Regions from separate parts of the Streptomyces sp. Je 1-332 genome, predicted to be linked through region 1. Evidence: riboswitches for the same ligand, from Rfam matches in the RefSeq annotation. Region 1 holds a riboswitch; each other region holds the start of a gene.
What was found. A riboswitch is a leader RNA that binds a small molecule or an ion and turns the genes downstream of it on or off. The one in region 1 is predicted to bind cobalamin.

Region 1 (3,584 bases):
CACCCCCGAGCAGGCCGGCACCCGCGACGCCCTCCGAACGGACATCGTCGTCGGCGGCCTGCACCAGTCCCCGGCGTACGTCGTACGTCCCGAGCACGAGGCGGGCATCCAGCTCGCCGTGCACCCGCTCGCCGCCCGCGCCCTGCTCGGCGTACCTGCCGCGGAACTGGCCGGCGAGCTGGTGACGCCGGGCGCGGAGGTGATGGGGCGCCGCGCCACCGACGTACGGGAGCTGCTGTGCGAGCAGGGCAGCTGGGACGAGCGGTTCGCCTCCCTGTCCGGCTACTTGAGGCAGCGCGCGGCCACCGACGCGTCCGGCGGCTCCGTACGCCCCGAGGTCGCGGAGGCGTGGGCCTGTCTCGCCCGGCATCGCGGCGTCGGCACCCTGCGCGGCCTCTCCCGGCATGTCGCGCTCAGCGAACGCCGCCTCACCACGCTCTTCCGCGCCGAGACGGGCCTGAGCCCCAAGCAGGCGGGCCGCCTGATGCGCTTCCAGCGCGCACGCGACGCCGTCGTACGCCCGGTCGCGACGGGCGGCGCCCCCGACCTGGCCCGTGTCGCAGCGGACTGCGGTTACTACGACCACTCCCACCTGGTACGGGACTTCCAGCAGTACACCGGGGTGAGCCCCAGCGGCTGGCTGGCCGAGGAGTGCCGGAATATCCAAGCCGGGAGCCATGGTGGAGGCGAAGAGTAGGACCCATGGACACCACAGAGAAGCAGAACCAGCAGCCACAGTCCGCAACTGCTCCCGCAACTCCCGCAACTGCTCCCGCAACTGCTCCCGCGTCCGCCGGGCGCGCTCCCAGCGTCTGGCCGACCCTCCAGGCGCACGACGCTCCCGCGCTGATCGACTTCCTGGTCGGCACGGTCGGCTTCCTGCGCACCGCCGTATACGAGGACGGCGACCGCGTGGCCCACGCCGAGCTCGACTGGCCCGAGGGCGGCGCGATCATGCTCGGCTCGTACGACGAGAAGTCCCAGGAGTGGTGCCTGAAGCCCGGCACCTTCGGCGCGTACGTCGTCACCGACCACGTCGACGACCTCTACCAGCGGCTCACCGCGGCGGGGGTCGAGATCATCCGTGAGATCGAGGACCAGCCGTACGGCAGCAGGGAGTTCGCGATCGCCGACCCCGAGGGCAACAAGTGGTCCTTCGGCACCTACCGCGGCTCGCCGAGGCCCGGGACGGCGGCCTGACCTGGCGGGACGGCAGCCGTCCTGACCTCGCGTGATAGCTTGCGAGCGCCAGTCAACCCACACCAGGGCCAGGGAATCCGGTGCGAATCCGGAACTGACGCGCAGCGGTGAGGGGGAACGGGCGGGGCCACGGCCACTGGGCGTCCACGGACGCCTGGGAAGGCGCCCCGTCCGGCCGATCCCCGAGTCCGAAGACCTGCTGGCACCTTCGCCCGCACACCGGGCGGCGGAGGTGACGAAGCAGGCCAGGCTCCGCGTATGAGCCGTGAGACTCAAGGGATCTCGTGTCCTCAACAGCCCGTCGTGTACGTACGTCTGTTCTCCTCGCCGCGGCCCTGGCCGTCACCCTGACCTCCTGCGGAGGCGGCTCCACGGCCACCTCCACCACGGACGACAAGGCCGCCGGCTATCCGTTGACTCTCACCTCCTGCGGCAAGAAGGCGGAGATCAAGGCGCCGCCGCGGCGGGCGGTCTCCCTCGACCAGGGGTCCACGGAGATCCTGCTCTCGCTCGGCCTCGCGGACCGCATGGTGGGCACCGGCACCTGGACCGACCCGGTTCTGAAGGGCCTGGAGCAGGACAACGCGAAGGTCGAGCGGCTCGCCGACAGCTACCCCTCCTTCGAGAAGGTCCTCGCCCAGGAACCGGACTTCGTCACCGCCTCCTTCCAGGCGACGGTCAGCAAGGGCGGCGTCGCCGACCGCGCCAAGTTCGCCGAACTCGGCGTACCCGCCTACGTCTCGCCCTCGGACTGCGCAGGCAAGGACAACAGCGGCGACGGCGACGGCCGCCGCGTCAAGACGCTGACCATGGACACGGTGTACGGCGAAGTCCGGGACCTGGCAAGGGCGTTCGGGGTCGAGAAGCGAGGGGAACGGCTGGTCGCGGACCTCAAGGGCCGGGTGGCGAAGGCGAGTGGGGCGATCAAGAAGGCCGAGGCGTCCGACACGACGCTCCTCTACTGGTTCGCCAACTCCGACTCGCCCTATATCGCGGGCTGTTGCGGCGCACCAGGCGTCATCACCCGGGAACTCGGCGTGCGGAACGTCTTCGACGACACCCACGAGGAGTGGCCTCAGATCAACTGGGAGACGGTGGCGGACCGCGACCCGGACGTCCTGGTCATCGGCGACCTCACCCGCAAGTCGCAGACGGCCGAGAGCGCGAAGAAGAAGATCGAGTTCCTGGAGTCCAACCCGGTCACCAAGAACCTGACCGCCGTGAAGAAGAAGCGGTACGTGCTGCTGAGCGGCCAGGCCATGAACCCGACGATCCGCACGGTGGACGGAGTGGAGCAAGTCGCGGACGCCTTGCGTGAGTTCGGGCTCGCCAAGTGAGGAAAGCCGCCCCGGGCGGCATACGTTGCGCCCTGCTCTGGACGGCGGGCCTCGCCGCCCTCGCCCTCTCCGTCGCGGTGGCCGTCACCATCGGCCCCGCCGACATCTCCGTACCGGACGTGTGGTCGGCGGTCGCGGCTCACCTCGGCTGGGGAGAGGCGCGGCTCACGCCCATCAGGGACGGCATCGTGTGGAACCTGCGCATGCCGCGCACGCTCCTCGCCGCGGTCTGCGGCGCGGGCCTCGCGGTCTGCGGAACGGTCCTTCAGTCCCTCCTGCGCAACCCGCTCGCCGACCCCTTCGTGCTGGGCGTCTCCTCGGGGGCGTCCACGGGCGCGGTCGCGATCGTCGTCCTGGGGGTCGGCGGGGGAGTGGTGTCGGTATCGGCGGGCGCCTTCGCCGGGGCCGTCGTCTCGTTCGCGCTGGTCCTGCTGCTGAGCCACAGCCTGGGCGCAAGCGCGGACAGAGTGGTGCTCTCGGGCGTGGCGGCGATGCAGCTCTTCTCCGCCCTCACCTCCTTCGTGATCCTGACGTCGGGCGACGCGGAGACGACGCGAAGTGTCCTGTTCTGGCTGCTCGGTTCGCTGAGCGGAGTGGGCTGGACGGACGTCTCGCTGTGCGCGGCGGTGCTCTTCGTGGCCCTCGCCGTCTGCCTGACGCAGGCCCGCACCCTGGACGCGTTCGCCTTCGGCCAGGACGCGGCGGCAACGCTGGGCGTCCACGTGGCGCGGGTCCGGCTGCTCCTCCTGTCCACCACGGCCCTGCTGACGGCGGTCCTGGTCAGCAGCGCGGGAGCCATCGGCTTCGTGGGCCTGGTCCTGCCGCACGCGGCCCGCGCCCTCGTCGGCGCCGGGCACGCACGCCTGGTCCCGGTCACGGCGCTCGCGGGCGCGGTGTTCCTGGTGTGGGTGGACACGCTGGCCCGCACGGTCCTGGACCCTCAGGAGGTCCCCGTCGGGGTGGTGACGTCCCTGATCGGAGTCCCGGCGTTCGTCCTGGTCCTCTACCGCACGAGGAAGACGACATGAGCCGGCACACCGAGGACGA
Region 2 (3,584 bases), 870 kb from region 1:
GTCCTGCCCAAGGCCATCAACACCGTGCCGTGGCGCATCGCCGTCTTCTACGTCGGCGCCCTCGTCATGATCCTCTCGGTCGTGCCGTGGACCTCGTTCCAGCCGGGCGTCTCGCCGTTCGTCGCGGCCTTCCAGGAGATGGGCCTCGGCATCGGCGCCGCGATCGTCAACTTCGTCGTCCTGACGGCCGCGCTCTCCTCCTGCAACTCGGGCATGTACTCCACCGGCCGCATGCTGCGCGACCTCGCGCTCAACGGCCAGGGCCCGAAGTTCTTCACCAAGCTGACGAAGAACGGCCTGCCGCTGGTCGGCACCACCTTCTCCGCGACCCTGATGCTGGTCGGCGTCTGGATCAACTACCAGTGGCCGGGCGAGGCGTTCAACTACGTCGTCTCCTTCGCGACCATCTCCGGCATGTGGGCCTGGATCATGATCCTGATCTGCCAGATCAAGTACCGCCGCAAGGCCGACCGCGGCGAGCTGCCGATGTCCACCTTCCGTGCGCCGGGAGCTCCGTTCACGAGCTGGTTCGCGCTCGCCTTCATCGCGATGGTCATCGTCATGATGGGCATCGACAAGGACGCGCGGATCTCGCTCTACGCCGCTCCGGTGTGGGCGCTGATCCTCGGCGTCGGCTATCTGGTCATGCAGAAGCGCAACGACACGCAGTCGACGGGTGGTGGCGAGGCGGACAAGCAGGACGCGATCAAGTCCTGACCGTCAGGTCATTCCCGCTCGATCCCAGCATGTGGGCCGGTCCGTACCACTCTTCGGTACGGGTCGGCCCTTCTGCTTATCCTGGCTGCCATGCTGACCCTGACCCAGGCCCTCCACGACCAGATCGTCGCGCACGCGCGCCAGGACCACCCCGACGAGGCCTGCGGTGTGGTCGCGGGCCCGGAGGGAACCGGCCGCCCCGAGCGCTTCATCCCGATGCTGAACGCGGCACGCTCGCCCACGTTCTACGAGTTCGACTCGGGCGACCTCCTCAAGCTCTACCGCGAGATGGACGACCGCGACGAGGAGCCGGTGATCGTCTACCACTCGCACACGGCGACCGAGGCCTACCCCTCGCGCACCGACATCTCGTACGCCAACGAGCCGGGCGCCCACTACGTCCTGGTCTCCACGGCCGACACCGACGACGCGGGCGACTTCCAGTTCCGCTCCTTCCGGATCGTGGACGGCGAGGTCACCGAAGAAGAGGTGAAGGTCGTCCAGGCGTACTGATCCTCCAGGCATACTGAGCTTCACCTTCGAGGCGGCAGGACCCAGGAAGCCGGTGCGAATCCGGCACGGTCCCGCCACTGTGACCCCACCCTTCGCGGGTGGGGCAGTCAGGAACTGACCTGCCGCCTTCTTCTCCCACGACGCAGGGGACGCGGAAATCCCCTGGAGGAGGCAGCTCAGCCATGTCCCGCCCCATACGTCTGCTGCTCGCCGCGGCCCTGCTGGCCCCGCTCGCCGCGTGCTCGTCCTCCGACGGCGCCGACTCGAAGCCGGAGTCCAAGGCCCCAGGCTTCCCGTACACGGTCACGAACTGCGGCGTGAAGACGACGTACGAAGCACCCCCGAAGCGCGCCGTCACGATGAACCAGCACGTCACGGAAGTGATGCTGGAGCTGGGTCTCGAGGACCGCATCGCGGGCACGGCGTACCTGGACGACAAGGTCCTGCCGAAGTACGCGAAGGCGTACGCGGACACCCCCGTCCTAGCCAAGGAGTACCCCTCCTACGAGAAACTCCTGGCCGCGAACCCCGACTTCGTCTACGGCGGCTACGCGTCGTCCTTCCTCGCGGGCGAGGGCCGCAGCCGCGGGGCCCTCGCGAAGTCAGGCGTGGAGAGCCGCCTGAACGTGGAGGGCTGCGCCAAGAAGCCCGTCTCGATGGACGACGTCTACAAGGAAGTCCGCGAGGTCGGCAGCACGTTCGGGGTGCGGCCGCGGGCGGAGAAGTGGGTGACCGCGGCGAAGCGTGAACTGGCGCAGACGGAGGCGAAGTCGAAGCCCGTCCCCGTCTTCGTCTACGACAGCGGCGACAAGACCGCCTTCACGGCGGGCGGCCGCGGCATCGGCAACGACATCATCGAGCGTGCGGGCGGCCGTAACGTCTTCGCCGACCTGGACAAGTCCTTCGGTGACGCGTCCTGGGAGTCGGTGGTCGACCGCAAGCCCGAGGTGATCGTGATCCTCGACTACGGCGGCACGACGGTCGCCCAGAAGAAGAAGCGCCTCCTCGACGACCCGGTCCTGGCGGACATCCCCGCCATCAAGCACAAGCGCTTCGCGGTACTGCCGCTGTCGGACACGGTGGTGGGGGTGAGGGCCCCGGCGGCGGTGGGGAAGCTGGCGGACCAGCTGTGAAATCTCAGCCCGTCCGGCGTTTGAGGACGAACTCGGCGAAGCCGGTGACTGACGGCAACCAGTTCGGGGCCCGGGGCGGAGCCCCGGTTTCGGGAAGGGGCGGGATTGGGGAGAGCCCCGCCAGGGCCGCACGAACCCGCAGACGCCTGGGCTACGCGACAGTCATCGCGGCGCTCTGCGCAGCCCTCGCGGCAGCGGTCGTGGCGGGCCTGGCCCTGGGCTCGGTACGCATACCCACCGCCGACGTCCTGGAGATCCTGACGGGAGGTGCGGAACCTTCCCCGTTCCGCACCATCGTTCTGGACGTAAGACTCCCAAGGGTCCTGCTCGGCGCAGCCGTAGGCGCAGGCCTGGCAGTAATAGGCGCCGTCCTCCAGGCCCTGGTGAGAAACCCCCTGGCCGACCCGTTCCTGCTCGGCGTCTCCTCCGGCGCATCCGCCGGAGCCGTCGCCGTCATCGTCCTCGGCAGCGTCTTCGGCCTGGGAGCGGGCCTGGCCACCACCGTCACGATCCCGGCCGCGGCCTTCGCGGGAGCCCTGCTCTCGCTCCTCGTCGTCTACACGCTGGCAAGGTCAGGAGGCGGCAGCTTCGCCACCGGCCGCCTGATCCTCTCCGGGGTGGCCGTCTCGTACATCCTCTCCGCCCTGACCAGCCTGATCCTGATCACCTCCGACAGCGCCGACCACCTGAAGGAAGTCCTGTACTGGACCCTCGGCGGCCTCGGCAGCGCCCGCTGGGACATGCTCGCGCTGCCCGGTATCGCACTCATTCTCGGCACGGCCCTGCTCGTCGCCCTCGCCCGCCCCCTCGACCTGCTCCTGGTCGGCGAGGAGGGCGCCACCGTCCTCGGACTCGACACGGCCCGCTTCCGCGCCGCCGTCTTCGTCCTCGCCTCGCTCCTGACCGGCGTACTCGTCGCCTACAGCGGGGCCATCGGCTTCGTCGGCCTGATGGTGCCGCACGCCGCCCGGATGCTGGTCGGCGCCGCACACCGGGCGCTCCTGCCGGTGGTGGCCCTGATGGGCGCGGTGTTCCTGGTGGCGGCCGACCTCGCCGCGCGCACGGTCGCGGCGCCGCAGGACATCCCGGTCGGCGTCCTGACGGCGCTGACGGGCGGCCCGTTCTTCCTGTGGATGCTGCGCAAGAACCGTACGCAGGAAGGGGCCCCCGCATGACCGGCATGATGCTGCGCACCGAGAACCTCACGTACGAGACGTCCGG
Region 3 (3,584 bases), 5.2 Mb from region 1:
TGAGGGCCGCGAGGCCCGTGAGGAGCGCGGCGCTCGCGGCCACGAAGCTCCGCGAGATCCGGGCGTCGGGCACCAACACCCGCAGGGTTCCGTCGTACCCCCGTCCGGCGAGCCCGGCCTGGAGCCGGCCCGCACGGTCGAAGGCCCGCACGAACGCGGTGGCGCCGAGGCCGCCGAGCGAGCGCCACGTGGCGGCCCGGGTGGTGTGGCCGAGGCGCGCGGCCTGCGCCTGCCGGATCCGGCTCATGGAGTCCAGGAGGAGGAAGCTCATCCGGTACATGACGAGAGCCACGTCGACGACCGGCGCCGGCACACCCGCCCTGACCAGCCGGGGCAACAGATCCGACAGAGGCGTGGTGAAGGCGAACAGCAGGACGCCGAGCGAGGCCGCCGATGTGCGCAGGAGGAGTCCGCCCGCCCGTGCGGGCCCACCCTCGGCGAGCGTGAAGAACCCTCCAGGACCGCCGAGTTGGACGAGCAGGGTCAGGGCGCCGGTGACGCAGAAGCCGAGCGGTACGCGGTAGGCACGCCACAGTTTGCGCGGCGGCACACCGGCGGGCCCGAGCAGCACGGCGAGCGCGGCGACGAGCACCAGGGCGGCACCCGGCCAGGGGGGCAGGGAGACCGCGAGGACGGTGAGGCCGAGCCCGAGCACGGCTTTGTCCACGGGGTGGCGGCGGCGCCAGCGACTGCTGTGCGCCGCCGCGTCGATGGGCAGCACGCGGGGTCAGACCTGCTCGGTCTCGGCCCGGCCGCTCTCCGCGTCGGCGGCCTTCTCGGTGGTGGCCTTCTCCGTGTCGGCCCCCCCGGCGCGCGCGATCTCCGTGCCCTGACGGCGTCCCTTGCGCAGACCGAAGTAGTACGCGAGGACGCCCGCTCCCAGCGCCGCCTGCAGCGCGAAGAGCGCCGACTCGACCTCCCCTGACGGGGGTTCGTACAGCGGCGAGAACCAGGGCTCGTAGTCCGGCTTGATCTCCGTGATCGCGGTCTCGGCCTGGGCGTCGGCCCCGGCGAACGGCTCCTTCTCGTCGTCCCCGAGGCCGAGCGCCAACGGCAGCACCGCGAGCGCGGCGACGATGAGGAGGAGCAGAGTGTTGATCTTCGCGTTCCGGCTCATCAGGCGCTGGCCCCCGTCTCCGTCGTCTTGGTCGTCGCGGTCGTCTTGGTCGTCTCGGTCGTCTCGGTCGTCTTGGTGGTATCGGCCGTCTTCGTCGTATCGGCCTGCTTCTTGCCCTGCAGCAGTACGCCGAGCCGCGTGAGCTCTCCCCTGCTGGACTGCACCAGCAGCCGCATCACGATGACGGTGAGCAGTCCTTCGCTGACCGCGAGGGGGATCTGCGTGACGGCGAAGATGCCGCCGAACTTGCCCAGTGCGCCGATGAATCCGCTGCCGGGGTCGGGGAACGCCATGGCGAGCTGGACGCTGGTGACGCAGTACGTGGACAGGTCCGCGACGAACGCGCCGAAGAACACGGCGACCATGAGCGGCACGTCGTACCGCTTCAGGAGGCGGTAGACGGCGTATCCGGCCCAGGGCCCGACGATCGCCATGGAGAAGACGTTGGCGCCGAGCGTGGTGAGCCCGCCGTGGGCGAGCAGCAGCGCCTGGAACAGAAGGGTGATGGTGCCGAGCACCGTCATGATCGGCGGCCGGAACAGGATCGCGCCGAGCCCGGTCCCCGTCGGGTGCGAACAACTGCCCGTGACGGATGGGATCTTCAGCGCGGAAAGGACAAAGGTGAACGCTCCCGAGGCGCCCAGGAGCAGTGTGCTCTCCGGGTGTTCCTTGACCTCACGGGTGAGGGAGCGGACTCCGTGGACGACGAACGGCGCGGACGCTACGCCCCAGGCGATCGCGTGCGCCGGCGGGAGGAAACCCTCGGCTATGTGCATGGCTAAGCAGACCCTCTCCAGCACCTCGTGGATGGACAACGCGCCTTGGCCGGTCTCCTGGCTGACGGGTCGTACCGACCGGACTCCGCCTTCCCGGGTACGCGAGTACCCAGTGGCTGCCGCGAGGGCTGGAGCCGGACTTCCCGATCACAGTGGCGAGGGCCGCACCGGCATCACACCGGATTTCCCGAGCACCAAGGCGTGGCGACCTTAGTGCGCGATCGAGCCAACTGACAACTTGCGGGACCGCCCCACCTGTGGCACGCGCGAGCGCACCGGTCAGGGGCGTACGCCCCTGGTCAGCCCATGTGCATCGGCCCGTGCGCGCCAGACGTGCGGCACGCTTCCCGGGCGGTCGCGCCTTCCACGCCGCGGGACGCCGCGAGGGTCCTGGCGGGGTGGCGGGGCCCGAGGAAGACGACGACGCCCCTGCCGTCGGGAGCGGGGTGTGTCGCCTGGGTCCAGCCCCGGCGGCCGTAGAAGGCCATGGCCTGCGGCGACCTGACCGAAGTCAGCAGCCAGAGACGGCCGTCGGGGGCGCCGGCGGCCACCGCGTCAAGCAGGGCGGCCCCGGTCCCGGTGCCCTGCGCGGTGGGGCGCACGGCGAGCTCGTCTATCTCCAGGGCCCCGCACAGCCACGACTTGGCGCGCTCGGCGCCCAGTCCGGCAGCCACCTGCGGATAGCAGCGGTCGGCGGGAAAGGGGGCGGGCGTGGTCCACCCGGTGGTGAACCCCGTGATGCGCGCGCCCTCCAGGGCGACCGCCGCGGTGAAGCCGGGCCGCCGCGCGTCGTCGCCGAGCCGGACCAGGAACTGGGCCACCCTCTCCTCGTCCTCGTACCAGGGCGCCGCGCCGAAGACTTCGGCGTACACGCCGCGCAAGTCGTCGACGTACGCGAGCAGTTGCGCACCGCTCAGCACCCGCACGACCGCCGCCATCAAGCGGCCCTCGCCGTGGCCGCCCTCGGCTGCAGGGCCGCGTACGCGAGGGGAGCCGACGGGTCGATCGACACGTCCCAGGGTGCGGGCTGGGCCCCGGAGCGTACGAGCAGGTCGCCGACGGCGGCGATCATCGCGCCGTTGTCGGTGCACAGGGTCATCGGGGGTACGCGCAGCCGCAGGCCCGCGGCGGCGCACCGCTCCTCGGCGAGCGACCGCACCCGCGAGTTGGCGGCGACACCGCCCACCACGACGAGGGTCCCGACCCCGTGATCCCGGCAGGCGGCGAGCGCCTTGCGGGTCAGTACGTCCGCGACGGCCTCCTGGAGCGAGGCCGCGCCGTCCGCCACCGGAAGATCACGGCCGGCGTGCCCCTCGGCCCAGCGCGCGGCGGCGGTCTTGAGACCGGAGAAGGAGAACGCGTACGGGTCGTCCTTCGGCCCGGTGAGGGGGCGGGGGAAGGCCACCGCCCGCGGATCGCCGCTCCGTGCGGCGCGGTCGATGGCGGGGCCGCCCGGATACGGCAGGCCGAAGACGCGGGCGACCTTGTCGAAGCACTCGCCCGCCGCGTCGTCCAGGGTGTCCCCCAGGTGCACGATCGGGTCACGGGCCAGGTCCCGGACGAGCAGCAGGGAGGTGTGCCCGCCCGAGACGATCAGGACCACGCAGGGGTCGGGCAGCGGGCCGTGCTCCAGCGTGTCGGCGGCGACATGCCCGGCCAGGTGGTGCACCCCGTACAGCGGGACGTCCAGC
Region 4 (3,584 bases), 440 kb from region 1:
GAAGGGCAGCACACCGAACGTGCGCCGCCCGGTCAGCTCATGAAGCATGTCGAGCCCCGGTTCGAGCAGCGAGACATCGCCCCGGAACTTGTTGACGAGATACCCGGCGACCAGCTCCTGGTCCTCGGCACTCAGCAGCGCCGTCGTCCCGAAGAAGGAGGCGAAGACGCCCCCGCGGTCGATGTCTCCCACCACGACCACAGGGAAGCGGGCGGCCCGCGCGATCCCCATGTTCACGATGTCCGTACGCCGCAGATTGATCTCGGCGGGACTGCCCGCACCTTCGCAGATCACGGCGTCATAGCTGCCCCGAAGTTCCTCGAGGCATCCCACGACGGTCGACAACAACGCTTCCTGCCGCCCACCGTGGTAGCCACGCGCACTCATCTCACCGACCGGCTTGCCCATGAGCACGACCTGGCTGCTGCGGTCGCTGCCGGGCTTGAGCAGCACGGGGTTCATCAGCGCGGTCGGCTCGACCCGGGCGGCCTGCGCCTGCATGGCCTGCGCCCGCCCGATCTCGGCGCCTTCGCGCGTGACAAAGGAGTTGAGGGACATGTTCTGCGCCTTGAAGGGCGCGACGGAGACGCCCTTTCGGGCCAGCCACCGGCAGATCCCGGCGGTGACGACGCTCTTGCCCGCGTCGGACGTGGTTCCTGCGACGAGCAGCCCACCACTCATGAGGCCCTGCCTTTCCGTATGGTGCTCACGGCTGCGGCGACCCCGAGAGCCAGCAGCCCGACCCGCCGCGACAGCTTCACTGCCCGCTCGATGTCGGTGACTTCGACGCCCCGCCCGTCCCCGTTCAGGACAGGCCGGTGCTCGACCCGGCCCGCGTACGAGAGGGTCCCCCCGAGCCGTACGCCCAACGCCCCGGCGAACGCGGCCTCGACGGGCCCCGCGTTGGGGCTCGGATGCTTGGCGGCGTCCTCCCGCCAGGCCCGCACCGCGCCACGCGGCGCGTCCCCGGCGGCAGCCGCGAGCACCGCGGTGAGCCGGGCGCCCGGCCACCCCAGTACGTCGTCGAGGCGCGCGGAAGCCCACCCGTAGCGCCGGTACTTCACGGACTTGTGCCCGACCATGGCGTCGAGCGTGTTGACGGCGCGGAAGGCGACGAGGCCGGGCACCCCGCCAAGGGCCCCCCACATCAACGCCCCCACCACGGCGTCGGAGGTGTTCTCGGCGACGGACTCGACCACGGCCCGCGCGATGCCGTCGGCGTCGAGCGCCTGCGGATCGCGGCCGCACAGATGCGGCAGCCGCTCACGCGCCACCTCGATGTCCCCGGCGGCGAGCGCCCCGCCGATCGCCCGCGCCTCACGCCCCAGCGAGGTGCCGCCGACCACGGCCCAGGTGGTAGCGGCGGTCAGCGCGACGGACGCGGCGCGTGAGTCACGTACAAGAGAAGAGGCCAGGACGGCGGCGCCGGCCGCGCCTCCGGCGCACACCACGGCGTGCAGGGCGCCCCACCCGCGGTGGTCACGCCAGAGCAGTCGCTCGACAGCGCTCGCGGCCCGCCCGAACGCGGCGACCGGATGCCCGCGGCGCGGATCGCCGAGGAACAGATCACCGAGGAGGCCGGCGGCGGCGCCGTACGCGAAGTCGCGATCGGCACGCATGGCTTCAGCCGGTCGTCGTGCCGAGAAGAGAGCTCACGCTCGGGAACTGGTCCGGCAACGGGCGGCCGCGCATGGCGAATGTCCTCACTCAGGGTGTCCGCGCCCTGGTTCGACGTGATCGGCGGCGAGAGTTCCTGGCTTCCGAGGAGTCAGCTCCTCGATGACAGTGGCGGGACCGCGCCGGATTCGCACCGGCTTCCTCTCCTGCTGCCGTATTGGCTCCGGCAGTCCACCACGGCCCGCGAAGGCCCGTCAACTCGCCGTTGACCTGCGACGGGAGAGTGTGCGGAGGCCCACATACGAAGGTGGGGTGCGGGACGCAGAAGCGTCCCGCACCCCACCTTCGAGGCCGGTCGTCAGGCGACGATCAGATAGATCCCGTACGCCACGGCCGCCGCGCAGAGCGCGAAGCACACGTACGCGCCCGTGCGGGCCGCGGCGGCGGTGCCGCCCGCCGTGGAGGCACCCGCGGAGGCGCCGGCGCTGGAGGCGCCGGACGTGGCCGCCTCGTGCTTGGAGAGGCCGACGATGCCGAGGGTGAACAGGCCCACCAGGGCCACCGTCACCGCGAGGCTGACTCCGAAGACGGAGCCGAGAGCTGCCCAGTCGATGTCCATGCTGACTCTTCCTTACACCGTGGCGGGCCGGGCGGGGTCCGCCACGGTGCTGGTCGGGGCCGCGATGGTGGCCTTGACGAAGTCGACGTCCGCGCTGGCCACGGCCGACCCGGTGGGGGGCGGTGTGACGGCGGCCATCGCGTTGGTCACGACGCCCACGGGCTCGGCGGCGGAGGAGCCGCCGATCTCGTCGTCGGCGACGTTCGTGTGGTCGACGGCGTTGCGCCGGGACAGCACCCAGATGACGGCGGAGCCGCCGATGAGGAGCGCGGCGGTGGCCGCGATGCCCCAGGGGCCCTGCTTGGTGAGGAACTCGGCCCCCGCGCCGACCAGACCGGCGGCCGGCAGGGTCAGACCCCAGGCGACGAACATGCGGGTCGCCGTGGACCAGCGGACCACGCCGCCCTTGCGGCCGAGGCCCGCGCCCATCACGGCGCCGGAGCAGGACTGCGTGGTGGAGAGCGAGAAACCGATGTGCGAGGAGGCCAGGATGACCGTCGCGGCGCTGGTCTGGGCGGCGAAGCCCTGCTGCGGCTGGAGGTCGGTGAGGCCCTTGCCCATGGTGCGGATGATGCGCCAGCCGCCGAGGTAGGTGCCGAGCGCGATGGCGACACCGGCCGAGACGATGACCCACATCGGGGGGTTGGCACCCGGATTCAGGACGCCGCCCGTGACCAGGGCGAGCGTGATGATGCCCATGGTCTTCTGCGCGTCGTTCGTGCCGTGGGCCAGCGAGACGAGGCCCGCGGAGGCGATCTGTCCGGCGCGGTAACCCTTGGCCGTGGCCTTGGTGTCGGTGTTGCGGCCGATCCGGTACGTCAGGCGCGTGGCCACCAGCGCGGCGAGACCCGCCACGAGGGGCGCGGCCAGGGCCGGGATCAGGATCTTGGTGACGACGGTGCCGCCGTTGATCGACGACCAGCCCATCGACATGACCGCGGCGCCGATGAGGCCACCGAAGAGTGCGTGGGAGGAACTGGAGGGCAGGCCCACCAGCCAGGTCAGCAGATTCCAGAGGATCGCGCCGACCAGCGCCGCGAAGATCACCTCTGTCTTCAGTCCGTCCTCGTTGACGATGCCGCCAGAGATCGTCTTGGCGACTTCGACGGAGAGGAAAGCGCCGACGAGATTCAGCACGGCGGACATGGCCACCGCCGTCTTGGGCTTGAGAGCGCCAGTCGAGATGGTGGTAGCCATCGCGTTGGCTGTGTCGTGGAAACCGTTCGTGAAGTCGAACACGAGAGCGGTAACGATCACGATCCCGAGGAGAAGCGTGATGTGTTCCATTTACCCAGGCTTCTGTTGGACGTCAGTGGCAAGTGGAACGTAGGCAACCTTGGTGAACGGA

Region 2: it holds a riboswitch for cobalamin, as region 1 does, so the genes downstream of both, ABXJ52_RS14055 (ABC transporter substrate-binding protein) here and ABXJ52_RS10350 (ABC transporter substrate-binding protein) in region 1, are expected to answer to the same signal.
Region 3: it holds a riboswitch for cobalamin, as region 1 does, so the genes downstream of both, ABXJ52_RS33505 (energy-coupling factor ABC transporter permease) here and ABXJ52_RS10350 (ABC transporter substrate-binding protein) in region 1, are expected to answer to the same signal.
Region 4: it holds a riboswitch for cobalamin, as region 1 does, so the genes downstream of both, ABXJ52_RS08360 (cobalamin biosynthesis protein) here and ABXJ52_RS10350 (ABC transporter substrate-binding protein) in region 1, are expected to answer to the same signal.

What each region holds. Positions count from the first base shown of each region.
Region 1 is NZ_CP160402.1:2,223,231-2,226,814, reverse strand. Features, by position in the region: gene ABXJ52_RS10360 (helix-turn-helix transcriptional regulator) at 1-697, shown strand, start outside; gene ABXJ52_RS10355 (VOC family protein) at 703-1,200, shown strand; cobalamin riboswitch at 1,233-1,419, shown strand; gene ABXJ52_RS10350 (ABC transporter substrate-binding protein) at 1,485-2,537, shown strand; gene ABXJ52_RS10345 (iron chelate uptake ABC transporter family permease subunit) at 2,534-3,565, shown strand.
Region 2 is NZ_CP160402.1:3,097,964-3,101,547, reverse strand. Features, by position in the region: gene ABXJ52_RS14065 (amino acid permease) at 1-717, shown strand, start outside; gene ABXJ52_RS14060 (M67 family metallopeptidase) at 808-1,230, shown strand; cobalamin riboswitch at 1,220-1,368, shown strand; gene ABXJ52_RS14055 (ABC transporter substrate-binding protein) at 1,413-2,363, shown strand; gene ABXJ52_RS14050 (iron ABC transporter permease) at 2,510-3,538, shown strand; gene ABXJ52_RS14045 (ABC transporter ATP-binding protein) at 3,535-3,584, shown strand, end outside.
Region 3 is NZ_CP160402.1:7,461,252-7,464,835, reverse strand. Features, by position in the region: gene cbiQ (cobalt ECF transporter T component CbiQ) at 1-721, opposite strand, end outside; gene ABXJ52_RS33510 (energy-coupling factor ABC transporter substrate-binding protein) at 728-1,117, opposite strand; gene ABXJ52_RS33505 (energy-coupling factor ABC transporter permease) at 1,117-1,893, opposite strand; cobalamin riboswitch at 1,923-2,107, opposite strand; gene ABXJ52_RS33500 (GNAT family N-acetyltransferase) at 2,193-2,831, opposite strand; gene tsaD (tRNA (adenosine(37)-N6)-threonylcarbamoyltransferase complex transferase subunit TsaD) at 2,831-3,584, opposite strand, start outside.
Region 4 is NZ_CP160402.1:1,786,938-1,790,521, reverse strand. Features, by position in the region: gene ABXJ52_RS08365 (cobyric acid synthase) at 1-681, opposite strand, end outside; gene ABXJ52_RS08360 (cobalamin biosynthesis protein) at 678-1,619, opposite strand; cobalamin riboswitch at 1,727-1,869, opposite strand; gene ABXJ52_RS08355 (hypothetical protein) at 1,976-2,236, opposite strand; gene ABXJ52_RS08350 (inorganic phosphate transporter) at 2,249-3,523, opposite strand.